Regions from separate parts of the Clostridium aromativorans genome, predicted to be linked through region 2. Evidence: riboswitches for the same ligand, from Rfam matches in the RefSeq annotation. Region 2 holds a riboswitch; the other holds the start of a gene.
What was found. Region 2 has a riboswitch for S-adenosylmethionine ahead of LN736_RS10135 (ABC transporter permease). Riboswitches for the same ligand answer to the same signal wherever they lie in the genome.
Positions count from the first base shown of each region.

Region 1 (16,299 bases), on a different contig from region 2:
TCTCCTCCAAATTTATTTGTTACTTCTATATTAAAGGGAAAACATTAGACAAAAATTAGCGAAAGATTAACATAAGATTAGAAATAGCTGCAGCAAAAATCAATTGATTTATAAATACAAATGTGATATATTTATATCATAATGAAGAAATGGATGTGATTTGTAATGAATGAAAACAATAAAATATTTACCGCAATATTTTTTATTGTTTGTACCATTATACCTATGTTCTTTGCAACTATGAACTGGTACAACACTTACAGCCATAAACCTAACTCAGGAGAAATCAACCCTGCAATATTATTAATTATAGGTTTAATTTCCCTTTTAATAATATTCATTGCTGTTTTTAAATTATTCCCTAAAATTAAAGATGAATTATTCAAATTAAATGTATTAAAGGCTTCTATGGTAGGTTTTATAAGTTGTATTATTGGTATCATCATAATGATATCAGTATTGTCGTTAAATATTATACCTAATTTTCTAGTAGTTTTATTAATTTTTTATTTTTCAATTATAGCAATTTTTATTTTCTCATTTTTTTATTTTGAGAGGAACTAAGATGAAATTAATAACAACAATTAAACAGTACAGAAAATTAAATAATATTACTCAAGAACAATTGGCAAAAATGGTCAATGTTAGAAGAGAAACTATACAAAGATTAGAAAAAGGCCGTTATAATCCATCCTTAAAGCTTGCATATGATATTTCAAAAGCCCTTAATACTCCAATAGAAAAATTATTTATATTTAAATAGAATTAGAACATTTAAGAGAGGAAGTGTTTAATAGTGGATGAAGATCAAATCACATGTATACAAAACGTCCGTATAATCTTTAAATTTTTTCAACCCTTCCCGGAAGCTTCTAAATTGGAAGACATTGAAACAGTTGTTGAATCACTGAGGAATCTAGGTCATTTGCTTGAACAACGTTTTTCGAGAATCGCCTCTATGGTGGAAATTTTAAAATCAGCTCACAATGACTGGAAAATAACTTCTAAGAAAGACAGAATAATCATGGAAACCGAAACCTTTGACTTCAACTATGCAGTTAAAATGTTAACAGAGAATGGATTCAAAGATGAGGAATACATTCTGAAAGTAGAATACGAGAGAAAATGGGGAATGCTTTAGCTTAATAGTTTTTCTCATGCAAAAAAAGAGGACATCCTGAATAAGGATATCCCCTCTCTCCTCAAATTCGAATTTCAACCTATAAGCTTGACCAATAGGATCCCAGAATTACTACAGAAACTAAATATCCAAGTATTACATTTATAACTGCACCGGTTGAAAATGCGGCAAAAGGCTTCCAGCCGACAGCTGTAAGCTGTTTAAATCGGGTGGTAAGTCCAATGGACAGAAAACAGAAAGTAAATGCCCAGGTTCTGATCTCCTTAATTGGAGCAATTACATTGGAATTGACAGTTACTGCTGCAGCAGGAGAAACACTTGAAAGCAAAATGGTGAGAAATATTGAGCCCACAAAAAATCCAATTACAAATTTGGGAAATCTATGCCAGATATCAGAAGCGTTGGCTTTTACTCCAGTTTCTTTATCCTCCCATTTTGTAATGGAGATTATAGCCAAAATAAAGCACCAGATTCCAATAAACATATCACGACCTACAACCTTCATAAGAGTAAACGTAGTTATGGCCTTATCTCCAAAAGAACTGGCTGCTGTAACTCCTGCGGCATCTGCAAATTCAGACGTTCCAATCCATGCTCCTGCCGCTCCTGCAGATATGCCTGTGACTTTTATAAATATGGAGAGTGCAAAAATCATCACCACTGCCCAAGCCACTACCAGAGAGATGGCCACAGACACATGTTCTTTTTTTGTCTGTATAGCACTTCCTACAGCTATGGATGCTGAAACTCCGCAGATAGAACCACCCGCTCCTAAAGTGGCAGCAAACCTCTTATCCAATCCCAGCCATTTCGTACCTACAAAATAAATTATCAAAAATGTAGATACAGCAATTACAGTTGCCTGTAAGAATGCAACAGGACCAGCTTTTACAATCAGTGTGAAGGGAAGCGTAGCACCTAAAAGCACAATACCCACTTTTACATATAATTCTGTCCTGAGCGCTGTTTCAAACCATTTTGGAATAGAAAACAAATTGCTGATTATAAGTCCTATGAACAGTGCAACAAGAGGCGCTTCCAAATTATACTTTTGCGCCCACCCCCAGGAACTAAAAGAATTGATTATAACACTTAAAATAAATAGAAGTAAAAATCCTATAAAAAAGTCCTTAAATCTGTAGTGTAAAAATAAATTTGCAATAGAAAATAAAATTAAAAATACAACGAACAGAAGTACAATGGACCAGATGTTATTTCCCAGTGCAGAAAAAAGAACACCTATATCTGTCCATTTTGGAATTTTGGCGGTAATAAATTTTATTGAACTTCCTAAAGACCAGAGAATAACTGCTGCCACCACCAGAATCAATCCTATCCATACTGCCCACCAATCTTCCTTTTTTACAAGATCGCTCCAGCCATTTTCCTTTGAGTTAAATTTCTTTTCAGACATATGAACACTCCTTTCATAATTCAAATATCAAAAGTTCAGAGCTAAAATATTAAATACTGTTCAATTAATATTGCTGCAACTGCTGCTCATAATTACAACACCTCACATTCCACTATATTTTTTAAAGTTATAAAAAGATCAGATTTTATTGGTATATCAATAAAACCTGATCTCTAGTTTTTCTAGTCAATCAAGTAAAAGTAAAAAATTTCTGTTAGCTTATAATAATTTTATCTTATAAAAACTCAGGCTCCCCTTTATAAAATTTCAAATCCCTTGGTTCAGTCAAAATATCTAAACTTGAATTAAGCTGCACTTCCTTCAAAAGAGGTTCGCTTACTAAGATATTCTCCAACTTCATCGTATTTTTGATCCAAACAATTTTTGTATCTTCATTTTTTATACCATTACAAATTTTTACTGCCATTTTTATTGCATCTTCTGAATTTGATGCTACCATAGGCACTTTAGCTGGCTCAACATAGGTACTTGTAAAACAATTAGTATACATTGTCTTAAAATCTATTTTATCAAATAACTTTCTGGTAATAACATCGGATACTCCTACACCATTGGCATTCCCATGAGATTCTTCAGTTAAGTCAAGTATTACACATTTTTTGAATTTCGGGCCTCCATTGGCATACTTTGTGAAATATAACCCAGTCACATTAGGATCCTGCCCATTACCGCTTATATTTTTTCCTATTTCACTTATCACAAGCACATCAAACTTAGGTATGAGTATCCTACCCATAAGTCTTCTACTTTCTTCAAGCAGCATTTCCTCTTTTTTTAAATTGATTATTTCATCTTTAGTCACAAATTCTATTTTACAAGTTTCATCATAGGCATTTTCAACTAAAGCCAGTGCAAATAGTAGATTAGTTTTTTCAGCCACCATGCACCCAATGCCTGGTATTAATTCAGAGAATCTTCCGAAGCCTTTGCTGTGTATCGAATCTGCTCCCATCTGTTTTCCAAGTCCTATCGATAGCATTTTACAAATACCGCTTTCAACTTTTCCCCTGAATCCCGTATGTGGCTTTATTCTTGGTATTATAACTATCCCATCAGCAGAAATGGCACTTTTCGAAATATATACAGGTAGCCCTGGTTCATACTCTCCTATAACTTGCACATCCATTGATGCATTTATAGAAACACCCATTGATTTTTCCGTAATACCATAAGAAGCCAATATTTCCTTTTGTCCACTTTCCGTTGATCCTCCATGGCTTCCCATTGCTGGTACTATGAATGGTACAGCTCCTTCTTCTTTCAATGAATCTACGACAGTTCTTGTTATTATATTTATATTGGCTATTCCCCTGCTGCCTACTCCTACAGCAATTCTTTTATTCCTTAAATTAATTATATATGGTTTAATACGTCCTCTTATTTTATATGATATATTTTCGATTTTATCTTTTTTAAATTTTTGTCTTATCTTGAAAAATTTCGGCAGCCTTATTTCTGAAAAACTATTTAAATCAAGTGACTCCATATGAATACCTTCTTATGATCATTTTATTCCTGCAGCATTCAAATAGGTTTTATCTACAAGTTCATCAACCTTTACATCTTTTCTTATAGTTTTATTTTGCCTTAAAGTTTTAATTGTAGATGAAAGTGAATTCGTAACCTCATCTGTCAACCTTATGTCAAAATCTTCTCTAGAAAGACCTTTTTGAACAACGACTTTATTTAATTTAAGCTCTTTAGCCATAATATTTGTTGCTTCATCGGGATTTGCTTTAACCCAATCTTCAGTCTTTTTATATACCTTCAGTAATCTCTTTACTATATCAGGGTTCTTTTTTGCAAAATCATTGTCTACTATAATAAAATTAATATCATATTTTAGATTTGTTCCATCACCTATCAATTTTGCTGTTTTTTCGTATTCAATAGAGGACGCATAGGGATCCCAAACAACTGCAGCATCAATATCCTTGGATGTAAAAGCTGTCTTTATATCGGGCGGCTGCAAATTGACAAGTTTTATGTCACTTTCCTTAAGTCCAGCAGATGCCAGATATCTTACGAGAAGGATGTGTGCAGATGACCCAACTGTAACTGCAACTTTTTTTCCCTTAAGATCTTTAGCAGATTTTATGTTTGAACCAGTAGCTGCCAATATTGAATTCAATTTATACCCTGCTGCGTAAACTCCTACTGCTTTAATGTCAATATTATTTGCCCTAGCCTGAATTGAAGGTTGATCACCAACTTCTCCTACATCAAGCTTTCCTCCCGCAAATGCTTCAATCATAGGAGGCCCTGAAACAAAACTTTGAAATTTTATTTTGATATTATCCTTTTTAAATTCTTCATCAAACCATCCTTTATTTTTAGCAATAATCAAAAGTGAATGATTTATTCCCGGCTGAAATCCTATATTTATCTCTTTAGGTTTTGAATCACTTTGTTTTTTACTGCTTGAAGTGTTATTTGTCTGTCCGCAGCCTGAAAATGCGAATATACTTATAAGTAGTATTGCAACTATGGAAAATATTTTTTTCACAACAACCATCTCCTTTTTAAATATCATTGTCAATTTCAATTACAGGAAGTTTTTCACTAACCAAATTAGGATATTTCAATCCACTCCCAGTATTTAAAAGCACAATTTTTTCATTGGATTTTAAGAAATTACTTTTTCTAAGCTTTTCAACTGCTGCAACAAGTGCCGCTCCTTCTGGGCATATAAATAGCCCCTCAGTTCTAGCAATCAAATTTATAGAATCTAAAATTTCTGAGTCTTTTACCTGAACTGCCGTACCTCCGCTCTTTTTTATGGCATCTAATACTATAAAATCTCCCAGTGCTTTGGGAACACGTATACCACCTGCAATAGTATTTGCTCCACTGCAGAATTCAGAAACATCCTTTTTCTTATTAAAAGCTTTAACTATAGGATTACAACCTTCTGCCTGAACAGAAATAAGTTTTGGTATTTTATCTTTTATCCATCCCAGTTGCCTTAACTCATTGAATGCCTTCCATATACCAATTATTCCAACACCTCCTCCTGTAGGATAAAGTATGGCATCAGGAAATTCCCAGTCAAAATATTCTGCTATTTCAATTCCCATAGTTTTTTTACCCTCGATTCTATAGGGTTCTTTTAAAGTCGCAGCATCAAACCAGCCATGCTTTTTTACACCTCTCGATATTATTTTACCTGCATCAGATATCAAACCTTTTACAAGATAAGTCTTTGCTCCATATATATATGCTTCTTTCTTAGCAAGCTCAGGAGCATCTTGCGGCATAGCAACTACAAGCTTAATGCCAGCTTTAGCCGAGTATGCCGACCACGCTCCCCCCGCATTTCCCGCAGTAGGCATAGCTATTGTTTTTATGCCCAATTCTTTCGCCTTCGACACACCAACTGCAGCACCTCTTGCTTTAAACGTTCCTGTCGGATTAAGCCCCTCATCTTTTATATACAGATTTTCAAATCCTATTCTTCTTCCCAAGGTTCTAGCCTCAGTTATAGGGGTATCACCTTCTCCAAGGGTTACTATATTATTCTCATCATCTATTGGAAGTAGTTCTTTAAATCTAAATAGCCCCTTCTTTCTTGTCTTAAAAATATTTTTGTCCACATTTTTTTTAATCTCATCAAAATCATACCTAACCAGCAGTGGTCCGCCACATTCACACAGATTATGAGGTTCATCCTTTGAGTACTTTTTACCACATTTTGAACATTCCAAATAACTATAATAGCTCATTTATTAAGTCTCCTTTATTTAAATATTTTCATTAATTTTAGTTATAAAAAAATCTCAGTGATTAAATTGAGATTTTTCAATCCAATTAAAAGTATAATCTTACCATTATTATGAATATTCCAAATAAATATATTAGCTAATTTACTTCTCTCTCCCATTATATTTTAAATCTACATACTACATGAAAATGGATTATCAACTTTCGTAAAAAACTCATCATATATTTCACTTTTAATCTGCGTAAAATCATAATTACCTCTATCCCTAGGTCTCGTCAAATTTACATGTATTATTTTTTTAATTTTTCCAGGCCTCTTTGATAATACTACAACCCTATCTCCAAGATAAATTGCTTCATCTATATCATGGGTTACAAGTATCATGGTTGTATTTTCCTTTTCCCATATTTTTAGAATCTCCTGTTGCATATTAATACGTGTCATAGCATCAAGCGCTCCAAATGGTTCGTCAAGCAATAGCAGTTTTGGTTTATTTATAAGTGCCCTTGCAATACTTATTCTTTGTTTCATCCCTCCTGAAAGCTGATTTGGATATGATCTTGCAAAGCCAGTCAGTTCGACTAATTCAAGTTGTTTATAAACTAATTCTCTTTTTTCTTCACTCGACATTTTCTCACTTATCCCAAATTCTACATTTTTTTCTACTGTAAGCCATGGAAAAAGTCTTGCTTCCTGAAATACCATTCCCCTATCTATTCCTGGTCCATTAACAGGTTTACCATAAGAAAAAATAGCTCCGCTATAATCTTTATCCAATCCGACTATTATTCTCAGCAACGTGCTTTTTCCACATCCACTTGCTCCTACAATACTTAAAAATTCTCCTTTTTTGACTGACAGGTTTATATCTTCTAACACATTAAGGTTTCCGCCATCTAATTTGAAATTTTTATTTAAATTTTTTATCTCAATAGCATTACAATTTTCTTGTTTATTCAAAATATTTATACTCCCTTCCTAATTTCCATTATTAACATCCCATTTTACAATTACATACTGTAATTTTTTTATGAAATAATCTATCAAAAATCCAATTACCCCTATTGAGAAAACTCCAACCAGCATTACATCAGGCTGTGATAACTCCCTTGCATAAGATATTGCATAGCCTATTCCAGAAGTAGCAGCTATTATTTCTGCTGTAATAACACTCATCCATGCACTTCCGATTCCGATGCGAAGTCCTGTAAAAATTGACGGAAGTGCAGAAGGAAAAACTATCTTTATTAGTTTTTCAAATTCATTTTTTTCCAATATTTCGGAAATCTCTAAATATTTTTTATCAGTACTTTTTATACCATAAATTGTATTTATTAATATTGGCCAAAAGCTGCCAATTACTATTACAGTTATTTTAGATGCCTCATCAATACCCATCCACAAAATAAGAACTGGTACCCATGCAACAATAGGAATTGGTCTTAAAAATTGTATCAGTAAATCTATGGCTCTCTCTGCTATTCTAAATAACCCAATAAATATTCCAAAAATTATTCCTAAGGCTGCACCTATACAATATCCTTTTATAACTCTAACTACACTTACATATAAATTTCTAAGAAGTTCTCCACTTTTAATCATGTCAATCAAAGTTAAGAATATTTTGGATGGAGAAGGAAGAACTGACTGTTTAATCAACCCCTTACTACTTAACACCTGCCATAATATCAATAACATTACTGGGACTATCAATGCAATAATTACATTCCCTAAAATTTTTAATTCTTTATAAGAGTTAATTTTTATATTTGCTGCCTTCATCTTTATTTTCTCCTTATAATTCAACTCATATTATTTTAAATATGTAAACATTGAAATTGTCATAATTTAGAATCACTACAGAATTCAATTCATTTATTTACACCCTTTTTACTATTTTGGTAAAAAGTATTTGAAATTTCTCTATTCTATATTTTAAATCTTCATATCACATCCTAACCTCCATTTATTTTATCAAGTAGATACACTAATACACAATAAAAGGCCAAGTATAACTTACTAAGTAGAGATTATATAATCCATCTCTATAATAAGTTCAACTTGACCTCTAGTTTTTCTAGTCAGTCCAATAAAAAAACTTCCTGTGGAGAAACCACAGGAAGTCATATCCTCTTGTCTCTCATCTTTCAGGGTATACCTGCTGGAATTAGCACCATTGAATACAAAATCTATTCAGGTTGCCGGATATCATAGGGCCAGTCCCTCCATCACTCTTGATAAGAAGTTATTCATTATTCATTTTTAATTTACGTATATGATATAACTTTTAAAATACTTTGTCAACAACAATTTTTTTATATTTTGAATTTTTATTATCAATACACCTTTCAAGAAAAAGAGCCGCTGCACCTACTGAAACCGAGTCTTCTTTAAAATATCCGTATCTTTTTACGGATACTCTTTCAGGAATATATTTTATACAGGTTTCATAAAACGTATCAAAATCAATCAGAAATCCGCTTAATACAATACATTCAATGTTCAATAAATTTGTATAGGATTCAATGCTTTTTCCCAGTTTTGATGCGGCATCTAAAATAAATTTTTCAGATGTTCCACAATTTTTCATACTCCTTGAATACACTTCATTAAAATCAATATAACCATAAATGTTTTCAATCATATGTTCAAAGGCATACTCATTATCTCCGGATGATCTCATAATCCTCCCCTGTATGACTGCCGCCTGCTTCAGTCTAGCACCACAATCAAAATAAGCCATATTTTCAAAATTCCTTCCTGCTCCATAAAAATACTCCGCAGTAACAGCTGAGTCTGCACAATTACCGCTGGTTACACTGCACCCCAACTTTTCTTCAAGTATTCTACTTATGCGCTCATTATCCCAAAACCCCGTTTCAACTGCAAGCCCAATTCCCACAAGCTGGAGAAGTTTTAGATTTAATTCCTCATAGGCACTCTTTATAATATAGAGAATTTCTTCTATGACTTCATCACAAGAATTGCAATAATCGATATAAAAGCCCTTTTTATAAAAAATTTCCATTCTCAAGTTCACTATAGATACCTGCACATGAGTGCTGCATATACTTATGCCCATAATATAAAACCTGCACACATTTACATCATACAGCACAGGTTTCCTTCCGCCTGTAGATTCGCCCATACATTTTTGAACCAAAATGGATTTTTTTTCAAGTGGGTTCATAACTCGATTCAGCGTAGTCAATTTCATACCTGTTTTAAATAAGATTTCATTCTTGGTCATAACACCATTTTTTTGTATTAAATTGAATATTTCTTTTTCTTCTGAAGCTAGATCTCTAAATAATCTGTAATTGTCTATCATAACATCATACCTTTTATCATTATTGTATACTTTAGTCAATGTACAATTCACATTTTACAATGCACAATTATGAAGATTTTCGGATAAATCGAAAATCTACCAAAATTGAATTCTTAATTCTTATTGAGAAAAGTATTCTTTGCAATCAAACTCTTTCTGCATCTAAGAACCTAATAAAAATATAGTACGAAAGGGAGGTAGGTGTCAATACGACAAAAATAAATTTATTGACAAATTTATTTTAAATGTGTTAGTATTTAATAAATTAAACATTGAATTCTTATCAAGAGAGGCAGAGGGACTGGCCCTATGATGCCCGGCAACCCGATTATTTTCAAAGGTGCCAATTCCAGCGGGTTATATAATTTGCCTGAAAGATGAGAAAATTAATTATAAAAATGACTTTCTTGTAAATTATAACAGGAAAGTTTTTTATTTTGTCACAGTTTAAATTAAGTGTAAATTCTTTTTTCCAAAATGGTTAGAAGATAAAAATGTTAAATGAACAACGAGGAGGGTATCATGAAAGTAACAATTAATGGTAAAATTAAAGATATAAAGGAGGGAGTCACTGTAACAAAAATTTTAAAAATAGAAAATGTAGAAATGCCAGACATGGTTTCTGTTCAGTTAAATGACGAATTCATAGATAGAGCCAATTTTAACAGCACCGTTCTAAAAGAAAATGACAAAATTGATTTTCTATACTTCATGGGGGGTGGAAATAGTGGATTTTAGTGAGGATCAGATAGAAAGGTATTCAAGACACATTATCCTGTCCGAAGTAGGTGTGGAAGGTCAGGAAAAACTTTTAAACTCCAAAATCCTCATTATAGGTACGGGCGGTCTGGGAGCACCTGCTGCCATGTATCTGGCTGCTGCAGGGATAGGAACTATAGGCCTTGTAGATGGAGACATAGTGGATCTTTCAAACCTTCAAAGACAGATAATCCATCGCACAAAGGACGTGGGAAAGGCTAAAGTTCAGTCCGGAAAAGAAACCATAAATGAATTGAATCCAGACGTAAATGTAATAACTTATAGGGAACTTGTAGACTCCAGCAATATCTTGGATATCATAAAGGACCAGGACTATGATTTTATAATAGACGGTACAGATAATTTTCCCGCCAAATTTTTAATAAACGATGCCTGTGTAATTTCCAAAAAACCATTTTCACATGGAGGAATAATAAGATTTCAAGGGCAGCTCACAACTTATATACCTGACAACGGTACTCCCTGCTACAGATGTATTTTTCAATCACCACCTCCTGCAGGTGTTGTACCAACCTGCAAGGAAGCAGGTGTTCTAGGTGTAATGGGAGGAATTATAGGATCACTTCAGGCAACAGAAGCCCTCAAGTATATACTTAAAATCGGCAGTACCCTTGCAGGATATCTTTTGACTTACAACGCAATGACAATGGAATTCAGAAAAATAAAGGTATCCAAGAACAAGAACTGCGGCATATGCGGTGAGCACCCTACAATAAAAAAGCTGATAGACTATGAACAGACAGCCTGTGATCTCAAAACAGCAAATTAAGCAGGTGATATTTATGATATATATAGACAAATTGCAATATGAAAAAATTTTAAAACAGGCCAGGGATGAATTTCCCGATGAATGCTGTGGTTATCTTGGAGGACTGGATTCTGGAAAAGATATTTTTATTAAAAAAATATACTCCTTGACCAATACAGATCACAGCAGCGAACATTTTTCCATGGATCCTGCCGAACAATTCAAAGCTGTAAAGCTCATGAGAAGTGAAAAATTTAATATGATTGGCAATTATCATTCTCATCCTTATTCACCTTCCAGGCCATCTGAAGAGGATAAAAGGCTTGCTTTTGATGACAAAATATTGTACGGAATTTTATCTCTTGAAAAAAAGAAACCAGTATTTAATTTGTTTAAAATCGACAAAGACAAAAATGTTGAAAAGCTTGAGTATGAAATAGTTTAAAAAAGGAGTGAGATATTATGATAAATATAAGTGAAGATCATTATAAATCCATAGAAGACATAAAAGAAAAATCACAGCAGTATTTAAACAATGCAATAGATCCTGTGAGATTTAAAGCTTTTAGGGTTTCCATGGGTGTATACGAGCAGAGAAAAAAGGAAACCTACATGGTGAGAACTAGAATACCCGGAGGAGTCATAACTTTAGAACAATTCAAACGTATAAGTGAACTTGCAGAAAAATATGCAAAAGGCAAATTGAAATTCACCTCCAGACAGGACATTCAATTTCAAAGTGTTGATTTGAAAGATGCCTATCCAATAATAAATTCTTTGATAGAAGTAGGCATAATAACAAAGGGCACTGGTGGAAATACCGTTCGAAATGTGGAGTGTTCCCCTCTTTCAGGTGTTTCAACAGACGACGTCTTTGACGTAACCCCCTATGTAAAAGCAGCCACCAATTACCTCATAAAAGATCCAACCACCATGAACATGCCCAGAAAATACAAGATAGCCTTCTCCAATAGTCCACAAGATACAGGCAATGCAACCATATCCGATCTGGGATTCATTGCAAAAATAGTAGATGGCAGGAGGGGCTTTGAGGTATATGGGGCCGGAGGATTTGGCGGAAGTCCGAGAGTTGCTTTAAAGCTTAAGGATTTCATACCAGCAGATGAAATACTATACTATATACAGGGCCTTAAAAATGTATTTGAAGTCGAAGGAGACAGAACCAATAAAAATAAGGCCAGAATAAGGTTCATACTCATGAGACTGGGTGAAAAAAAATTTGTTGAAGAATTAAGTTCAGAGATAAACAAACTAAAGGAAAAAGGCGGTCTCAACATACAGGTGGATGAAAATGAATTTATACTACACCCTGATGCCAAGATTGTCCGGGACGTAAATGTGGATGAAAAGCCTAAAAATGTACTGTTTCCGCAAAAACAGGAAGGCTACTATTCCGTCTATGTTCATCCTCAAAGCGGAAATTTAAAAGTTGAAAGCTTAAATAAAGTACTTGCTTTCATAGAAAATTTGAATTATAAAACATCCATCAGGGTTACAAACACCCAGGGATTTTTTATAAGAGATTTAAAGAAAAAAGATGCTGAAGCTCTTATAGAAATAACAGGCAGCTTTACTTCCATATACAACATAGATAACTCTGTAACCTGCGTGGGTGCTTCCACTTGCCAGCTTGGATTATGTCTTTCACAAAATCTGTTAAAAGCCATAAAGAAAGAATTTGAAGGTACATCACCTGAAATAAAAGCTGCCCTTCCAAGACTGTTTATATCAGGATGCCCAAATTCCTGTGCTCAGCACGAAAAAGGAGCCCTTGGCCTTCACGGCAGAGCCAGACGAACAAAAAACGGCCTGGTTCCAATGTACTCCATATCCTTTGGAGGAAAAATAGGATCAAATGTAGCCAGAATGGGAGATACCTATGGAGATGTACCTGCAAAGAAAGTTCCCCTGTTCATCCATGAACTTGCAGAACTAAAAATTAATTCCGGATATGAAGATTTTTATGATTTTCTGGATAACAGGTCATCGGATATAAAAACTCTTATGAGCAAGTACACCGATGTGGATAAATTTGTAGAAGATCCCGATATTTACTTTGATTTTGGAGCCTGCGAGAGATTTTCATTAAAGGGCAGAGGGCCTGGAGAATGCAGTTCCGGTGTAATGGATGTTATAAAACTGGATTTGTCAAATGCCAAATCCTCACTTGAGAAGTACAAAGACACAAAACAAAATTCCGATCTGTATTCCTCTGCACTGTCCTCGGCAAGAACCCTTCTGGTACTCAGAGGAGTGGATTCAAACAAAGACAGAGAGATATTTGAGGAATTCAACAAGAATTTTGTAGAGACAGGTTATGTAAAACCCTCAATTAAAAAGCTTTTTGGAGATCTCATAGACTACAAAATAGACGGTACAAATGATATATCCAGCAAAGCTTCAGAAGTAGAATACCTGTACAACAAAGTGGATGCAATGTATAGATCCTTAAACGGAAAATTGGAAATAACCCTTCCAAAAGAAGAGAATACGCAGTCAAAATCCTATAATGAAGACAATGGTGAAGTGAACGACCATGATAAAATTGGAGACCTTAAAATTGTGGATTTAAGAGGAGTAAAATGCCCTATAAATTTTGTAAAGGTGAAAATAGAACTTTCTAAAGTAAAATCCGGACAAAAGCTGGGATTTTATTTGGATGACGGCGATCCTATAAACAATGTTCCCCAAAGTGTAAAAAACGAGGGACACAAGGTAATCTTTAAAGATACAAACTATGACGGTTACAATCTATTGGTGATACAAAAAAAATAACATGAAGTCAATGGAGGGTGGTATGCTTGTCACACACCATCCTTCAAATAAATTACTGGGAGTGAAACAATGAAATTCAATACAAAACTCATACATGGAAATTTTAATATAGATTATACTGGAGCTACCAATACCCCCATCTACCTTTCAAATGCATATGCTCATAAAAGTGCAGAAAATCTAGAGGATATATTCACTGGAAAATCCATGGGCTATGCCTACACCAGGATATCCAACCCTACCGTCATATCTTTTGAAAGAAGAATGGCCAGCATAGAAGACGGACTGAGTGCAACATCTGCAGCATCGGGCATGAGCGCCATCTACCTTGCAATTATGAACGTATTGGAACCCGGAAACGAGATAATTGCTTCCTGTGGTCTCTATGGCGGCAGCTATACCTTGATAAGAAATTTAAAATCCTTTGGAATAAAGATAAAATTTTTAGAAGAATTAAACAAAGAATCCCTGGAACTGGCCATAAATGAAAATACCAGATTGGTTTTTGCAGAGACTATAGGGAATCCCAAGCTGAATGTTCTTGACATAGACCCTGTTTCAAAGATCTGCAGGCTGCACAATATTATTCTGATGATTGATTCAACCATGACAACTCCATATCTCATAAAACCTCTGCAGCATGGAGCAGATGTGGTAATACACTCCACATCCAAATACATAAACGGAACCTCCAACTCCATAGGTGGAATTATAATAGATGGTGGAAGCAGCAAATATTCTGACTCAAAATATAACAATTTTGAGCCTTATATAAAGAAATTCGGCAATATGTCCTTTACAGCCAAACTCAAAGATACAATAGGAAGAGATATAGGTCCTGCCATGTCACCCTTTAACGCATTTTTAAATCTTACAGGGGTGGAGACACTGGCTCTCAGAATGAAAGAACACTGTAAAAGTGCACTTACAGTGGCCAAGTATCTGGACTCTAACAAAAAAGTTTCAGAAGTAAACTATCCCGGCCTGGAAAGCTCCAAATACCATGACCTGATTAGAAAATATTATAAAAACGGAGCTGGTGGTATTTTAACTTTCAGACTGGGAACCAAAAAGAAGGCTTTTAATTTCTTAAACAGCCTGAAACTCATATTAAACCTTACAAATATAGGCGACACCAAATCCATAATAATTCATCCTTCTTCCACTATATGTTCCAATAATACAGAAGAAGAAAAAATACAAATGGGGATATATGATGATCTGCTAAGATTATCCGTGGGAATAGAGGATGTGGAAGACATAATAGAAGATATGGAGCAGGCTCTAGAAAATGTCTGAAAAGTTTTAATCAGGAGAATGTACTTTTGAATATTTAAGGAACCCACTATCTATGTTCAATTTTATAGCTCCCGTTTCATTTAAATACTCTACATAGGACTCAAGCATTTTCTTCATAATAGCATATTTGTATTTACTGTTTACATGCAGTGTAAATTCTTTTATAACAGCATTCATTATGTTTTCCATCGTCATAGAGTCCTCTATGGCATTATATATCTTTCTTGCTCTATTTCTATAAAAATGTATATTATCTGTTATAAGTTTTGTAATATCATCAAAAATACCTTTATGAGCCACTATATACTTACTACAGCTTAAATCATAGAGCTTTTTTTTGCTCTTTAAATCCTCTGTAAGTATATAGGCATAAGGCATCTTGGCTCCCTTCATAACTTCATAGCTTATGAGAGCATCTCCAAGATATGCAACATTGTCGGGAGTTACAATGCACATATGTGCAGGGCTGTGTCCTGGTGTATGAATAAGCTTAAATTCAATACCACCTACATTTATTCTGTCCTCATCATTTAAAATCAAAATATCAGTTTTACAGATCATACTGCCAAAATGCTCTTTGACTTCTGACAGCGTCTGGCTGTTGTAATAAAGTTTCAAATTTATTGCAGAACTGCAGATAAGACCCTCGTAAGCTGGCATGGCAATAACACATCCATATTTCTCCTTAAGATACGAATTATTCCCCACATGATCTATATGTGCGTGGGTGCATATTATTCCCTTAACCTTAAAGCCGTTCTCCTGAAGGATTCCATCTATTCCCTTTCTCTCTCCCTCTGCCCATCCTGTATCCAACATGATAATCTCCTTATCACTGATTTTATAAAAAGGTATATAAGTCATTCCCGTATCAATGCAAAACGTATTGTCTTTTACTCTTTTTACTTTCATAATTTATCTTTAGTAAACTTTACTAAAGCCCAGTCCACCTCTTTTATAGCATTTTAATAAAATTCTTTGCAAATTACAGTTTTTCATCAATGTAAAAATTATAACATCAATAAACTCAGAAAGCTATAAAATATAT
Region 1 is NZ_JAJJPB010000003.1:106,406-122,704, reverse strand. Features, by position in the region: gene LN736_RS04785 (hypothetical protein) at 166-564, shown strand; gene LN736_RS04780 (helix-turn-helix transcriptional regulator) at 566-763, shown strand; gene LN736_RS04775 (hypothetical protein) at 878-1,141, shown strand; gene LN736_RS04770 (YeiH family protein) at 1,221-2,555, opposite strand; gene LN736_RS04765 (nickel pincer cofactor-dependent isomerase, group 22) at 2,791-4,062, opposite strand; gene LN736_RS04760 (ABC transporter substrate-binding protein) at 4,081-5,091, opposite strand; gene LN736_RS04755 (threonine synthase) at 5,099-6,298, opposite strand; gene LN736_RS04750 (ABC transporter ATP-binding protein) at 6,469-7,260, opposite strand; gene LN736_RS04745 (ABC transporter permease) at 7,276-8,079, opposite strand; SAM riboswitch class I at 8,435-8,541, opposite strand; gene LN736_RS04740 (ROK family transcriptional regulator) at 8,585-9,679, opposite strand; SAM riboswitch class I at 9,906-10,012, shown strand; gene thiS (sulfur carrier protein ThiS) at 10,151-10,366, shown strand; gene LN736_RS04730 (HesA/MoeB/ThiF family protein) at 10,356-11,177, shown strand; gene LN736_RS04725 (M67 family metallopeptidase) at 11,191-11,601, shown strand; gene LN736_RS04720 (sulfurtransferase TusA family protein) at 11,619-13,952, shown strand; gene LN736_RS04715 (O-acetylhomoserine aminocarboxypropyltransferase/cysteine synthase family protein) at 14,022-15,251, shown strand; gene LN736_RS04710 (MBL fold metallo-hydrolase) at 15,258-16,163, opposite strand.
Region 1: it holds a riboswitch for S-adenosylmethionine, as region 2 does, so the genes downstream of both, LN736_RS04745 (ABC transporter permease) here and LN736_RS10135 (ABC transporter permease) in region 2, are expected to answer to the same signal.

Region 2 (16,299 bases):
GTTAATGAAAAAGATGAAATAGTTGAGGCCGTGGCAGTGAAAGGTAATAAGATAGTTTATACAGGAACCGACGAAGGATTGGAGAAAATAATAGACCAAGGCACAAAGGTCATAGACCTGAAAGGACGTACCTTGATGCCTGGAATTATTGATTCTCATTACCATCCTATCCTTAATGGTTTGCTGGAAGCAAAAATAGATGCGGCAATGATCGATACTCGTAATCGCAGATCAGTCTCAGAAATACTGGATATAATTCGTCAAGCTGTGAAACTGAAAAAGCCGGGACAGTGGATATCTATGATGGGATATGAACCGCTGCTTTTGAAGGAGAAGCGTCCTCCGTCTTTAGAGGAATTGGATTCAGCGGCTCCGGACAATCCTGTTCACTGCATGCATGTTGGCGGACATATTTGCATGTATAATAGCAAGGCATTGGCTTATCTAAACGTATACAAACCGGAGGATGCAAAAAAGTATCCTGATGGTGAAGTGGAAGTTGCAGATGGAAAATTAACCGGACTGGTTCGTGGACATACACATTTTTGGCTGTGGGGTCAGGTGGATTATACTGAAGAAGCACAAATCAGGGCAGCAATGATTTCCCACAAGCAGCTTTTAGAAGCCGGTATCACTTCAATTCATGATTGTGGGGAATGCGGGCCCTCATCTTATCACACCATGCAGAAGCTCTGCCGGAATAAAATCTTTAGAGTACGTTCATACATGATGCTTCACAGCATTTTCGGAAAGCCGTATTCTCTTGAACAAAATGCACACTGGATGGATCTGGGGCTTATGTCGGGTTTAGGAGATGAACATTTTAAGATCGGTACCTGCAAATTCATGATTGACGGAGGCAGCGGAGCACCGTCATGTGCTACCAGAGAACCATACAGCCATGATCCTGAATTAAAAGGTGAAAGAGGCTGGGAGAGGGAAGAAGTTGCAGAGTATATCAAAAAAATAAATGATGCCGAATGTCAAGCTTCTGCTCATGCCATCGGAGATATGGCCGTAGAATTTATGGTGGAAGGATATGAAAAAGCATTTAAAACTAATCCACGCCCTGACTTAAGGCATAGAATAGAACACTGCACATTAACTGATCAAGATTTGATTGACCGTATGGCAAAAATGAACATTTGTCCCAGTGTAAATGCCGGATTAGTGGCAGCATTTGGTGCAAATTATGAAAAATTCTATGGGAAAAAAAGAATGAAATATTTCGGAGCCCTTAGGAGTATGCTGGATGCGGGGATTACGTGCTCTTTACACAGTGATGCACCTTCAGGTCCTTATGGACTGAAGGCAATTGACGGTGCGGTAAACCGTTATGACAGAAATAAAAATGTTCAGTGTGACAGAACACAGTCTGTCAGCGTTCCGGAGGCCATCAGATGCTCTACTTATAATGCAGCTTATGCTTCTTTTGAGGAGAAAATTAAGGGCAGCATTGAAGTAGGTAAATTAGCAGATATGATTATTTTATCTAGGGACATCCTATCCATTGATCCAATGGATATTTACAACCTAGATGTTGATATGACCATGATTGACGGCAAGATTGAGTATATCAGAAATTAATACTGAAACAGCTGTCAAGCTGGAGGGAATGTAAAATTTTAGGCAGGAAAGGCTTCTATCAGTGATAGCGCATTTCTTGCCTTTTTAATTATGTCAAATTTGTTTAAAAAACAGATTAATTTAATTAATATATGTGTTATTAACTTGTGATAATGTCACCTTAAGTGTTGGATTGCCAACAAAACAATTTTTTATAACCTCCATGAGTTCATATTATCTATGAAATAACTTGAGTCCCAATGCAAGTATACCAGAAGTAATCAAAGGTCCTACTGGTACTCCACCCAGAAAAGCAGCAGCTATTACTGCACCTAATATTAGGGCTGGCATTACATCACCATGACCTTGAACAGTAAGATACTGTAGTCCAAGTCCACTTAAATAGGTAGTAAATAGAGAAACCAATAATGCTGCGATACCAACCCAGGAAGTAAATACATTTTTTATATTTGTAGATGTAACCTTTCCATTTGCAATTGGAATTAAAATAGCAGCTATAAGCAATACTAGTCCTATAAACATTCCATGATTCTCTATATACGGGAAAGTATACTTATCTATATTTAAGAGTTTAATAATTAATAGTATACAGGCTGCAATTGCCACAGAATTAGCTTTTCCTAATATTGAAGCTGCCAATATTACCAATAGAATAATATTTGATTCCAATTTGAATCACTCCTTTATTTCACTCCAATATTATATATATATTTGAGATCATCTGTATAATGCAAAAAGAATTGTTAAATTAGCTGTTTTCTAAAAAGCACCAATGACATATCCATAAAAATAACAATTGCTCACTCTCTTGATTTACTTCAGATGTTGAAAGATGAAATTTTAGATATAGTTTATTCATTTATTCCATTAACAAAAATAGAGTATCAGTGCAATCATTTTGCAACCGGCAAACTAGTTTTGGTAACTAATCCTTCAAATTCCAACTACTTTTCAGGCATAAAGAAAAAGGAGCTGCCGCAAATAAATTATTTATTCTGCAATCTTCCTTCTCAGGAAGTAGGAATATCTATTCAGGAGTTATTTCCAAGGATTATTCCTTCTTTTTTAATAATGCATAAAAATTAGGGAATAGTTCCCTCAAAATTTGTAGTCCAAAAGCTGAACCATAATTTCTCGGAATCTATACCCATATATCATCATTATTCTTTGTAAATAACTCACCTAATAAAAATGCTAGAGACCTCATTATTTAAAATAAGAACAGTCTCTAGCATTTCTAGTCAACTTTATAAAATATTTAGTTTAGTTCGTTGTGCTAAAAAATAGATTACCATAGGCGTCATAATTACTTGATGACAAAATAATTTTTTAATTTTAACGTTAATCAAGCTCATCTCTATCAATATACTATTATCACCTATCTCATATGGAAATTAGACAGCACTTAGATTTTTGTCTATAAGTCCATGTTCCAGAAATATTTCCTCCAGCCTCTGCTGCGACATAGGTTTCGGTATCGCAAATTTCTTGTTTCCCTCTATTGCTTTCGCAAGAGATCTGTACTCCTCCGCCTGATTCGAATCAGGATCGAACTGTATTACAGTCTGCTTATGAATTTCAGCTCTCTGCACCACGTTGTCCCTGGGAATAAAATAAATAAGTTGTGTACCAAGTTCTTCAGCAAATGCCTTCAGCAGTTCCTTTTCATTATCTACCTTTCTGCTGTTACATATTATTCCTCCCAGTCTCACTCCGCCTTTGTTGGCATATCTCTTTATACCCTTCGATATATTGTTGGCTGCATATAGTGCCATCATCTCACCGCTGGCCACAATGTATATTTCCTTGGCCTTTCCTTCACGAATAGGCATAGCAAAACCTCCGCACACCACATCACCCAGCACATCATAGAAAACATAATCAAGATCTTCCGTATATGCACCCAGTCTTTCCAGCATATTTATAGAAGTTATAATTCCCCTTCCTGCACAGCCAACTCCCGGCTCAGGTCCTCCGGATTCAACGCACCTTATACCATTGAAGCCTCTTTTCATTATATAATCTAAATCTACATCTTCACCCTCTTCTCTCAGAGTATCCAAAACTGTTCTCTGTGCCAGCCCTCCTCCTAAAAGCAGCCTCGTGGAATCTGCCTTTGGATCGCAGCCCACTACCATGACATTCTTGCCGATTTCAGACAATCCTGCTGTGAGATTTTGTGTAGTTGTAGATTTTCCTATGCCGCCCTTTCCATAAATAGCTATTTGTCTCATATATTATTCCTCCATATCTCTATCTTTTTTATTTTAAATTTTTTAATAAACTGCAAAATAACAAATTACGCACTGGCACTGACTATGGTTGTATATATCTTTTCAATTAAAGTAAGTGCTCCCCTGTATCCTATATAGGATTTAGATAGTACAACTTCATAGGATGCAGGAAATCCGACTTCCACTATAAATCCTTTTAATTCTTTGGCCAGATCCCTTTCCCAGGTGGTTCCAAAAATAATAGGGGGCTTATGTCCAAAATCAGTGTTTCTTATCTTTTCATGAATAACATAGCTGTCTTCATCAAATTCCACATCTGTAGAAACATCATCTGCTATATGCTTGTATTCATTTTTAATGGCTTCTCTGTATTTCTCAGGTGGATTTTCAGTGATAATCTGCCTGGCAGGTATGAGCCCAAGCTGATTTACCAAAAATTTTGTAAGTGCCAGATTATACGCACTGTCACCTATAACGGAAAATTTCGCCGGAAGTCCCCACCAGTATTCAGCATAAAAATCAGAAAAATCTTCAAGATATTCATAGTATTTTTTCTCCTCATTTTCTATGAATTTTTCTGCTTTGCTTTTATCAATACCTGCAAAATCAACTACTTTTCTCAAAAAACTGCTGGTTTCCTTCGCTCCTATTGGAATCGTGGGGATATGCAGATATGGCTGACCATATTTCTCTTTTAAGTGTTCCGCAGTTTTAAGTCCCAGCCATGGAGATAAGACCAGATTAAATTGGGCCTTTTTTATATTTTTCCACTCCGATACCCCCTGGGATTCGTGGCCAAATAAAATATTTACTTTAAGCCCAACACCTTCCAATATCCTCTTTATTTCCACCAGATCACCCCTCCAAAAAGTATTGTGAAAAGGCAGAAGAGACCATACATTTACAAGCCCTTTTTCAAGAGGACCACTATAATCCCCAACATATTGATCTATAATAGCTTCTGTAACCAACTCATGTCCTATAAAATTATTCCCCTTGAATCCTCCTGTTTCCGCATAAACTATAGGAAGACCTTTTGCCTGAAACTCTCCTACCACAGACCCCACATCATCTCCTACAGTGTCTGGTATACAACCTGTCATCACTACAAACAAATCTGCATCCAGTACCTTAAAAGTGGCATCTATAAGCTCACGAAGTCTGTCCTCTCCTCCGAACACCACTTCCTTTTCATAGATATTGCTGCTGGGTACAACAGAAGCCCCGCCGTAGCCGCCGCCTTGGAAGCCATTATAAAAAGCTATATTGGCCGTCTGTTTGTCAACACAGCCAGGACCGCAATGGGCAATTGGTATAACCCTTGGAATTGCAAAAGCAGTATGCATGGCTCCAAGAGCACAGCCATATCTTATCTGTTCAATGGAATTTGATTTTTTCACAGCTCTATTAGAACCTTTATCTTCGCATTTCAGTTTTATATCTGGCAATTTATTCACTCCTATTCTACAAATATCAATGTTGTTTTTGAAGTATATAAGGATCCTTCTGCTGAAGCCACCATTTCGTATAAGGCAGCTTCACATGCAGTCTAAGATCTTCATTGAATTTTTTACGGGCAAGTATATCCGATATAGTTTCTCCCAAATTTATAATACCCTGATAGCCTACTGCAAAATGTTCATCTCCCAGAGGGACTGCTGGAATTCCCATCTTTGCAGCCAGTGGTGCAAGTCCACCGTGTCTTATTATAATAAAATCAGGATTTATATTCTTAAGCAGTCCATAAAATTGATACTGCTGTCTATTGCTAACACTAAAATTTGGTACATCACCATAATTATCTACTACAAATTTCAGAGAATCTTTTTTAGGATCATTGTCATCATAAGATGGATCATGGTGAAATACCAATGAACCATCAACCTCAATTCCCAATTCCTTAAGCACTGCAATAAGTCCATGGGAATAGGCTGAACCTGTAGCTGCATAACCTTTTTTGCCCTTTAAAGATTTTTTGAGCTCTTCAATTTTAGGGGTTATTCTCCTGTGTTCTTCTTCTATATATATCTCTGCACTCTTTTCTCTGTGAGTAACCCTTCCGATTTCCCTTATCCATGCATCAGTTCCAGCTATTCCATAGGGCTGAGGCGCCTTTACTTCTGGAACTCCAAACTGCTGTTCCAGGCCTGCTGCCAGATAAGAAGACAGCGTATTACAAAATGAAACCGTAGCTGCAGCTTCTGACATCTGCTCCAGATCCTCCACTGTAGCCATATCCACTACATAATTGACTCTTAGCCCGAGTCTAGACAATATTGGTGTAAAGACATCACTGCCCCACAGATTTATTACATTCACCAGATCCTCCTGTTTCTTTTTGGGATTTTTACGTACTATCTGTCTCAATATTCCATGTTGTGCTGCATCAAAACCCGTACTCCAGTGCTTGGATCTGAACCCTTCGCAGTACATTGGAATGACAGGTATTTTTAATTTTTCCTGCATTTTAGATGCCACACTGTCTACGTCCTCTCCTATAATTCCCGTAGCACAGGATGTGGCAATAAAGATTGCCTTTGGGTGATGTCTGTCCCAAGCATCTTTTATTGACTGCTCCAATTTTCCAAGTGCCCCAAACACCATATCGGTCTCTTTTATATTTGTATTTATTATCTTGATATTTTCCACGGGCAGATTTCTAATAGCCAGCCCATTTCTGTATATGGAGTTATAGCACGCCTGTCCTGTACCACAGCCTATGGGAGCATGCTGAATCAAAACCGCATCTCTTATATTTCCCGCCTGACACTCCACCATCTGTTCACTGCATCCTGAACCCTGAGTAAAGGGTCCTATGGTCTCACAAAGTCTTTTCCCTCCATTTCCTCTGCACCCTGCACAAGTGTAGGCAGAATCCCTGGAAAGCTCTGAAGCTTTTCCAGTTTTCCATCCTATAATAGTGCCCAGTCGTTCTTCCCTTGTTTTCACTACAGAAGTATTTAAATCAAATTTCATAAATTATACCCTCCATTCAAATTGATACCATTGGACATTTTTTCGCTTTTATACCCCAACAATTTATTTTCAACAAATTTTATTACAGTATCCATAAGCAACCCAAGGAAGGCTATTATAATGGCAATTGCAAATATGTTTTTTATGGCATAATTCTCCTGATTGTTTAAAATCAGCCATCCAAGTCCTGAACTTGCTCCCATCATTTCTGCTGCTATGAGCATAAAAAATGAATACCCGCCGCTTATTCTGATTCCCACAAACACTGAAGGTAAAATTGAAGGCATACCTACTTTCCAAAAAAGTTTCCACCTTTCAAGTCCAAATCCCCTTCCAGTTTTTATTATGGAAAAATCCATATGTCTGATTCCGTATATTGTGTTGAACATTATAGGCCAAGTACATGTCCATGCAATTATGACGATCTTGGGAATTTCACCAATACCTGAAAACAAGATAAGTACATGAAACAATATAAACGGATTTACCTGTGAAAATATTTCTATAACAGGCTCTGCCATCAAATCAACTTTTGAGAACCATCCTCCAAGCAGGCATCCAAGCGGTATTCCAATTATAATGGATATAATAAAACCCACTAGTGCCCTTTCCACGCTTATGCCTATATTTGCAGCAAGATTTCCAGATATAAACATATTCCTCAAAGTTAAAATCACACTTGAAAATGGCGGAATAAAAAGAGGATTTACTATTTCCAGTCTACTTGCAATTTCCCATACTGCAATAAATGCAAATATCACCAACAGCTTATAAAAAATATCTCTGTTATATTTCACTTAAATCTCCACCTATATAACTTATTTGTCCATATTCATATGATCATCTGTCTTCATGTCTGTATGCTTATCCTCATCCATCTTCATATTGTCATCTGTTTTCATATTCATGTGCTTATCCTCATCCATCTTCATATGATTCATCTGGGTATCACTGTCAATGTCCGTAACTTTGGAAATATGGGCGGCATAACTTCCAATACCTATAACTACAACAACAATTGAAACTATGGATACCACCTGCATTTTGTTAAATCTAGTTACGCTTTTCTTCCATCTGGCAAAACTAAAGACATGTGTTGAATCCTTCCAGAAAAACAATTTATTCTGGATGTATATCAAAAATCTATTTAAAATAATTCCCAGAACTATAATGCAAACACCTGCTGCATACATTCTTGGTATTTGATTGTTCATGGCAGAATTATGGAAAAGCCATCCCACTCCTGCAGTAGCACCTATCATCTCCGCTGCTATAAGCATAAAAAACGACATTTCAACTCCTATTCTAAGTCCTAAAAATATGGAAGGCGCTGCTCCCGGCACAATCACCTTTTTAAGCATCTCGGATTTGGACACATTCATGGACAATGCAGTTTTAATGAGAATAGGATCCACTCTCCTTACTCCCGATATGGTATTGTACAAAACAGGCCACAGACACACCCACGCCACCACTGCTAATTTTGCCGCTTCCCCTATGCCAAAAAACAATATAAATACAGGCATCAGTGAAAATGGGTTCACCTGAGAAAATATTCTAAAAAGTGGATCCAGTATATCCGCTGCCCGAGTCAGCCATCCTCCCAGTAGAAATCCAAGAGGTATTGCAATGACAGCTGCTATAATAAGTCCTATAAGTACCCTCCAAAGACTTACAGCAACATGTACTAGCAATTCACTTTCTAGACACATCTCGTATAATTGAACCAGTACTTCTGACAATGAGGGAATAAATTGGGAGTCTAGTATGCCAATTTCAGGAAGAACCTGCCACAGAATCAAAATCACTATTACTCCAAAATATTTCAAAATATAATAATGAAGGCCATTTTTAATTTCATATATTTCCTCATGCACGGTCTTATATTACTCCCCTCAATTTAAAATCATCATACAGAAACTTCTGCCTGTCTTTTATCAGCATCTCCGTGAAGCAGTTCCCATATCCTATTCCTATTGGAATTGAATTCCTGGGAAGTTCTGATTTGAGAATTGATTCTTGGTCTAGGAAGTTTTACATTTATGATTTCCTTGATTCTTCCCGGATTAGTTGCCATAACAACCACCCTGTCTGCAAGAAAAACAGCCTCCTCTATACTGTGGGTAATAAATACAATGGTTTTATTGGTCTTCTCCCATATATTCAACAACTCTTCCTGAAGTGATTCCCTTGTCTGTGCATCCACCGCAGCAAAAGGCTCATCCATAAGCAGCACTTCAGGATCATAGGCCAGTGCTCTGGCAATAGCAACTCTCTGCTTCATTCCTCCTGAAAGTTCATGTGGATACCTGTTTTCGAATCCCTTTAGTCCCACTAAATCTATGAATTTTTCACTTATCTTTTTTCTCTCTTCTTTAGGTATCTTTTTTATCTCAAGGCCAAATTCAATATTTTTTTCTACAGTCCTCCATGGAAACAGTGCATACCCCTGCAAAATGATTCCTCTATCCAGTGCAGGTCCTGTGATCAATTTTCCATCTATATATACATTTCCAGAAGTAGGTTTTGACAATCCTGCCAGTATGTCCAGAAAGGTTGATTTCCCGCAGCCGCTGGGTCCCACCACTGTAATGAATTCGCCTTTTCTCACCTTTAAATTAAAATTATCCACTGCTATAAACTTTTCATTGCCCTGTCCATTTTGTGACCTTACATCGTAGACTTTTCTTATATTATCTACAACAATTTTATACTGCTTATCCTTCAGATTTACACTTTCCTGTTTTGACTTTTCAATTATCTTACTCATTTAAAACTCCCCTTCTATAAATTTGAGTATGATTACATTATTCTTTAACTACATAATTTGGCTGTGACCCTAAATTTCCATACTTGTCAAACTCATGAGTAACTATATCACTGACTTTCACCTTTGCATTTTTAGGAAGTGCACCGCTTGTCTTACTTCCATCTATCCACTGCTGTATATCCTTGTCCTTTATAACCCCGTCATCTGCATAATAGTGGTTGGCACTTACAGGTACTCCTATGGCATCTGATACCCATTGGTTGACTTTAGCACGTTCCTTTGGAACAGGTATGCTTTTGTTTATATACCTTTCTGCCTTTTTAACCGCCACTATAAATTTGGCAACTTCATCTGGATGCTGTTTTATAAATTTATCAGAAAAATAGTAGAGATAAGTTCCTCCGTTTTCACCAGCTATAGGTCTGCTTGTAGTCAATATATTCCCTATGCCGCTTTCCTCGATGGATTTATAAAAAGGCGGATGAACTACTGCAATTTGAATAAGTCCCTTTTTTAAAGACAATACCTGTTCTATATCCGGCATCTGAATCCACTCAATTTTATCCAGGGAGATGTTGTTTTTAGCAAATAATATATCTGACAGGAAATCTACGCAGGAATTTCTTGAATTGGCACCTACTTTTACTTTCCCTGGATACTTATTGATATCTGCCAATGTTTTTATAGGCCCGTTTTTATTACTTATCCACCACATATGCTGAAGATGGGTGTCAGTTACGCTGTCCGGAGGTTCCACAATAGATCTGGCCACCCCTTTCACCTTTGCACCTCCTTCAGCTGCAATTGCCAGATTGTTAGGATGAGCATCTCCAAAATCATTATTTCCATTTAATATTGAAGGAAGACGCTGTGCCGGTTGAGTATCTCCTGTGTACTGTATTTTTAATCCCTGTTCTTTAAAATATCCCAGCTTATCTGCCACTATAATAGGTGCAGCTGTACAATCCTTCCTGCTCCAGGTCTTAAGAACTTGAAGTTCTCCGCTTTTTTTCGTTGAAGCCTGCTTCTCTCCTCCACAGCCGGAAAAAAACGATGCTGCCAAAACTATTGAAACCACTGTTGAAATTAACCTTTTACTTTTCAATTGAAAATCCCCCCAAAATAATTAAATTTTTAAGATACAAAAGAATCCTGTTTCCACACTACAACTTTTTTTCTGCAAAACCTATGGCTTTATTTATAAATATACCCAACAGGGCAATTGTAAGCGCTGCTGCAAACAGCCTGTTAATTTGGAAATTAACTTCTGAATTGAGCACCATCCATCCAAGTCCTGCGCTTGCTCCTATCATTTCCGCAGCTATGAGCATCAAAAATGCATTACCTGCACTCATCCTGAGTCCTGAAAATATACTTGGAGCAGCTCCCGGCAAAACTACTTTCCAAAAAAGTTTTATTTTCGATGTGCCCATGTCCTGAGCTGCCTTAACCAACAGCGGATCTATAGTTTTCACTCCCGTTATAGTACTAAATAATATAGGCCATATGGACACCCAGAATATTATAGAGATCTTGGCGACTTCTCCTATTCCAAAAAGAAGTATAAAAACCGGGAACAATGAGAAAGGATTTACCTGCGCCAGAATCTGCAGCAACGGATCCAGTATTTCCTCCAGCTTTCTAAATCCTCCTGCAAGTAAAAATCCCAGAGGCACGGCTATAATTCCGGCCAACAAAAATCCCACTCCAGCTCTTAAAAGACTTACTTTTACATGAACAAGCATTTCATTTTTGAGCGTAAGACTCACAATAGTACCCACTGTTTCTGTAAAAGTAGGTATAAATTGATGATCAACTATCCCGAGTATAGGTGCAACCTGCCAGAAAACCAGAAACAGCACTACAGCTATACTTTTTCTAAAAATTTTGCTCAGTATTTTCCCTGCATTTTTTTCATGACTTTTATTTTCCAGATAAGTTTTACTATCTATATCCATTCATTATCATCCTCCTTTTTATCTAAATATTTCAAAATACAAAAAACACCAGAAGCTTACATCTAACAAGAAATAAGTCTCTAGTGTTTCTAGTCAACTCTTTTCAATATTATTATCAAATCTCAATTTTTACAAAATACATACACACTAATTTCTCCTGCAAATAAAAAACTTTCCTGCAAAGATAAAATACAAGAAAGTACTTGTTCTCTCATCTTTCAGACATATAATCTGCTGGAATTAGCACCGTTAAATAAATTTAGGTTGCCGGACGTCATAGGGCCAGTCCCTCAATCTCTCTTGATAAGAATTTTGTTTATTTTTCTATATAAGGCTAATTATATAATCTAATACACATATTGTCAAGAATTTGAGGTAATTTTTTTAATTTCTCTTTCAGCTTCATCCAGCTGATCTTCGCCAAACACTTTAATACCGTTCCTTCTCAGCAATTCAGCAGTAACACCTTGGCCTGACTTTTTAACACCCTTAAATGTACCATCAAATATATACAAGCTCCCGCAAGAAGGGCTGTCTTGTTTTAAAATAGCAACGGAAACATCATTTTCTTTTGCAAGAGAAAGAGCTTTCTGTGCTCCACTTTTATATTCATAAGTCACATCAACACCCTTGCCAGTGACTACCCTATCTCCTTTTCTTTGGGAATCCGGCCTCGGCACAGGAAGTCCTCCAGATACTTCTGGACAAATTCCTATAAGCAGCCCCTCTTTAGCCCACCTTAAAAATCGCGGATCATGACAGGCTACATCTCCATTGTCATAACGTACCTTCTCTCCAAGTAAACACGCACTCACCAAAATTTTTCCCTTCATTAAATCATAACCTCCATCTGAATCTAAGAATCGCTTGATTTATCAACCTGACTCATCAATTTTACTGCCTTTTCTATGCCCTCTTCTATAGTACTGTACATCTGAAATACCTTTATCCCCTTCTCATGAAGCCTAATTACAGGTTCGAAGCCAATACGCAGTACAAGCACTCCATTACAGTCCTCTATGCACTTTATAATACCCGATATCCTATCATCATGTCCAGTACATTCTTGTTGGCCATTACAATACCTCTCCACATCCCTTTTCTCATAAAATTTAATATTCTCATCTAATACATCATATATATAAAACTGAGATACATGCCCAAAATGTTCATCTACATAATCTCCGGAACTGCTGGCCACTGCAAATCTATAACCTCTGTTCACCTTACCTGTTTTATTGTCATCTTTATATATTTTCTCAGATTTGTCAATAGAAATTACATTTTTCTTATAATTCCTAAATTGAGCCGATACATCCTCATTCAAACTCCCTATGGCATCTGCCCTGCACTGCCTGCAGTGATACATCTGTTTTAAATAGGGCTCACATTTTTTCCTCATGCTTTTCAATTCAGATTCATCTACAGTATCCCTGTTTTCAAATACACTTCCCTTTACAGGTATAAGAGGCATTATATTTGTCATATAGGCACCACATTCCTTAACTTTTTTTACTATTTCAGGAATGTGAGCATCATTGATTCCCTTTATCATCACAATATTTACTTTGCACACAATACCTTTTTCTGTAAGATATCTAAGACCTGTAAGCTGATTGTCAAGTAGAATTTTTCCTGCCTGCGGCCCTACAAAAGTGCTTCCCCTATAGTTTATATATTTATAGATCTGTGCGTCTATTTCAGGGTCTACAGCATTTATGGTTATTGTAACGTGTGTGACTCCCAATTTTATCAGTTCCTCCGCATAAGCAGGAAGCATCAATCCATTGGTGGAAAGGCAAAATGTAATATCCGGGCATTCTTCTTTTATAAGTTCTATGGACTTTTTGGTTTCTTCAAAATTTGCAAGTGGATCTCCTGGACCAGCTATTCCAACCACCGTCAAATTTTTTATTTTATTTTTTACTATCTTGAATTTATCTCTTGCTTCCTCTGGGGATAGAATTCCACTTGTAACTCCAGGCCTGGATTCATTTACACAATCATATTTTCTATTGCAGAAATTACAGCTTACATTGCATTTTGGAGCTACAGGTATGTGCATTCTAGCATACTTATGTGCAATACAGTTATAGCAGGGATGTTGAAATGTCTTTTTTTCAATCTCCCTTGCAAAATTTATAGGCATATCTTATTATCTCCTTTTTTGCATAATTAAAATATAAAAAGGCCAGACAAACTTAAAAATTTAGTTTGCCTGGCCTCCAGTATTTCTGGTCAACCTTTCATAAAAATTCACAGCATTTGTGGCTTAAGAATATACAACCACCTTATTTAATTCTTCTTTTATCTTATCCACTTTATCAAGGCTTTCCCAGGGCAGCTCTATATCGGTTCTTCCGAAATGTCCATAAGCAGCTGTCTTTTTATATATTGGCCTTCTAAGATCCAAATCTCTTATAATGGCTGCCGGCCTCAAGTCAAAAAGCTTTTTTACAATATCCACTATTTTCTCATCAGATACCTTACCTGTTCCAAAAGTATCGACACTTATGGACACAGGCCTTGCCACTCCTATAGCATAGGCAACCTCCACTTCTATCTTATCCGCAGCACCTGCTGCCACCAAATTCTTTGCTATCCACCTTGCCGCATAGGCTCCGGATCTATCGACTTTCGTCGGATCTTTTCCCGAAAAAGCTCCTCCTCCATGCCTTCCATATCCACCGTAGGTATCAACTATTATCTTTCTTCCAGTAAGTCCTGAATCAGCCTCCGGACCTCCCTTTACAAACCTTCCTGTAGGATTCACAATATATTTGGTATTGGAATCTATAAATTTCTCAGGTATTACCTCTTTTATGACATTATCTATTATATCTCTTTCAATCTGGTCATGTTCCACATTTTCTTCATGTTGTGAGGATATCAAAATTGTATCTACTCTCACAGGTTTTTCTCCTTCATATTCTACTGTAACCTGGGTTTTACCATCTGGTCCTAAATATGGAATAATGCCATTTTTCCTGACATCGGCCAATCCTCTCGAAAGTCTATGAGCCAGTGCTATTGGAAGTGGCATATATTCAGGTGTCTCATTTGTGGCAAATCCAAACACCATCCCTTGATCCCCTGCACCTATTGCCTCTATATCATCTTTTTCTCCCAGTTTTGCCTCCAGTGATTCATTTACTCCCAAGGCAATATCTGAAGATTGCTCATCTATTGATGTTATAACCGCGCAATTGCTGGCATCAAATCCAAATTTTGAACCTGTATATCCTATTTCTTCGATAGTTTTCCTCACTATCTTAGGTATATCCACATAGGCTTTAGTGGATATCTCTCCAACTAGAAGCACAAGCCCTGTATTTACAACTGTTTCGCAAGCTACTCTTCCATATTTGTCCTGTTCAATAACAGCATCTAGAACTGCATCCGATATTTGATCACAAATTTTATCAGGATGTCCCTCTGTAACTGATTCTGATGTAAATAATCTACTCATCTTTATCCCTCCAATTTATTTAACTTTTCTATTTACTATTTATATATGATAATTTTGATTGTTCACTATGATGAAGTAATTTATATATTCCCACCATGGCCAATACCCATATAGGCGCAATATAAAGGGCAATGCGGGTAGCTGGCAAAAACGCCATTGTAACAACAATAGCCAGCAGATAAATTATTGTAATGTATGAAGAAAAAGGGTAAAAAGGCATTTTAAAAGCAATTTTCTGCCCTTCCATAGCTTTTTTTCTGCGGAACTTCAATTGTGTTATAAGAATCGTACCCCAGGCAGTCAAAATGGCTATAGTTGTTGTTGAGGAAATATATGTAAAAAATTTCTCCGGTATGAAATAATTTAAAATTACGGCAATCAATGCCACAGCCGTACTGAAGAGTGTTCCCACATAGGGTGCCCCGGATTTATTCAACTTTCCAAATACTCTGGGAGCATTACCATTTAGTGCCAGACTGTAAAGCATTCTGCCATTTATATACAGGGCACTGTTCATGCCTGAAAGAGCAGCTGTCAAAATTACAAAATTTATGACTGAAGCAGCTGCAGGAATACCTACTTTAGAGAACACCAATACAAAGGGACTTCCTGCAACCCCAATTTTATTCCAGGGATAAAGTGCCAGCATCACCAACACAGAACCCACATAGAAGATAAGTATACGCCAAAATACATCGTTGATAGCTTTTGGAATGGATTTTTGTGGATCCCTTGCCTCTCCCGCCGTTATGCCAATAAGTTCCACCCCTCCAAATGCAAAACTCACAAAAACAAAAGAAAGCACAAACCCTTTAAATCCATTGGCGAAAAATCCTCCATTATTCCATATATTAGAAAATCCAATAGAATGCCCTCCATTATTAAATCCAAATAATATAATAAGCATTCCAAAAATAATCATGCATACTATGGCAACCACTTTCACAAGGGCAAACCAAAATTCAAATTCACCGTAAGCTTTAACTCCAACTAAATTGACTGCAATGAGTATGATCAAAAATATAAGTGCAGTAATCCATTTTGGAAACTGGGGAAGCCAAAATTGAACATATACCCCCATGGCAGTGAGTTCTGCCATAACAGTAGCTGTAGCCTGAAACCAATATGTCCAGCCTGAAAAAAATCCTGCAAAATTTCCAAGGTAACGAGTAGCATAAGCACTGAAGGAACCCGAATTTGGCTCATCTACAGCCAGCTCACCCAAGGCCCTCATAATGAAAAAAATGAACAGTCCTCCTATTAAATATGCCAGAATAATGGCAGGTCCGCCTGTCTTAATAGCAT
Region 2 is NZ_JAJJPB010000011.1:88,409-104,707, reverse strand. Features, by position in the region: gene LN736_RS10185 (amidohydrolase) at 1-1,587, shown strand, start outside; gene LN736_RS10180 (DUF441 domain-containing protein) at 1,801-2,256, opposite strand; gene LN736_RS10175 (hypothetical protein) at 2,410-2,673, shown strand; gene nifH (nitrogenase iron protein) at 2,982-3,821, opposite strand; gene LN736_RS10165 (nitrogenase component 1) at 3,887-5,269, opposite strand; gene LN736_RS10160 (nitrogenase component 1) at 5,295-6,797, opposite strand; gene LN736_RS10155 (ABC transporter permease) at 6,794-7,594, opposite strand; gene LN736_RS10150 (ABC transporter permease) at 7,616-8,674, opposite strand; gene LN736_RS10145 (ABC transporter ATP-binding protein) at 8,707-9,567, opposite strand; gene LN736_RS10140 (ABC transporter substrate-binding protein) at 9,605-10,672, opposite strand; gene LN736_RS10135 (ABC transporter permease) at 10,731-11,525, opposite strand; SAM riboswitch class I at 11,734-11,835, opposite strand; gene LN736_RS10130 (DUF523 domain-containing protein) at 11,888-12,358, opposite strand; gene nifB (nitrogenase cofactor biosynthesis protein NifB) at 12,382-13,674, opposite strand; gene metK (methionine adenosyltransferase) at 13,798-14,994, opposite strand; gene LN736_RS10115 (amino acid permease) at 15,023-16,299, opposite strand, start outside.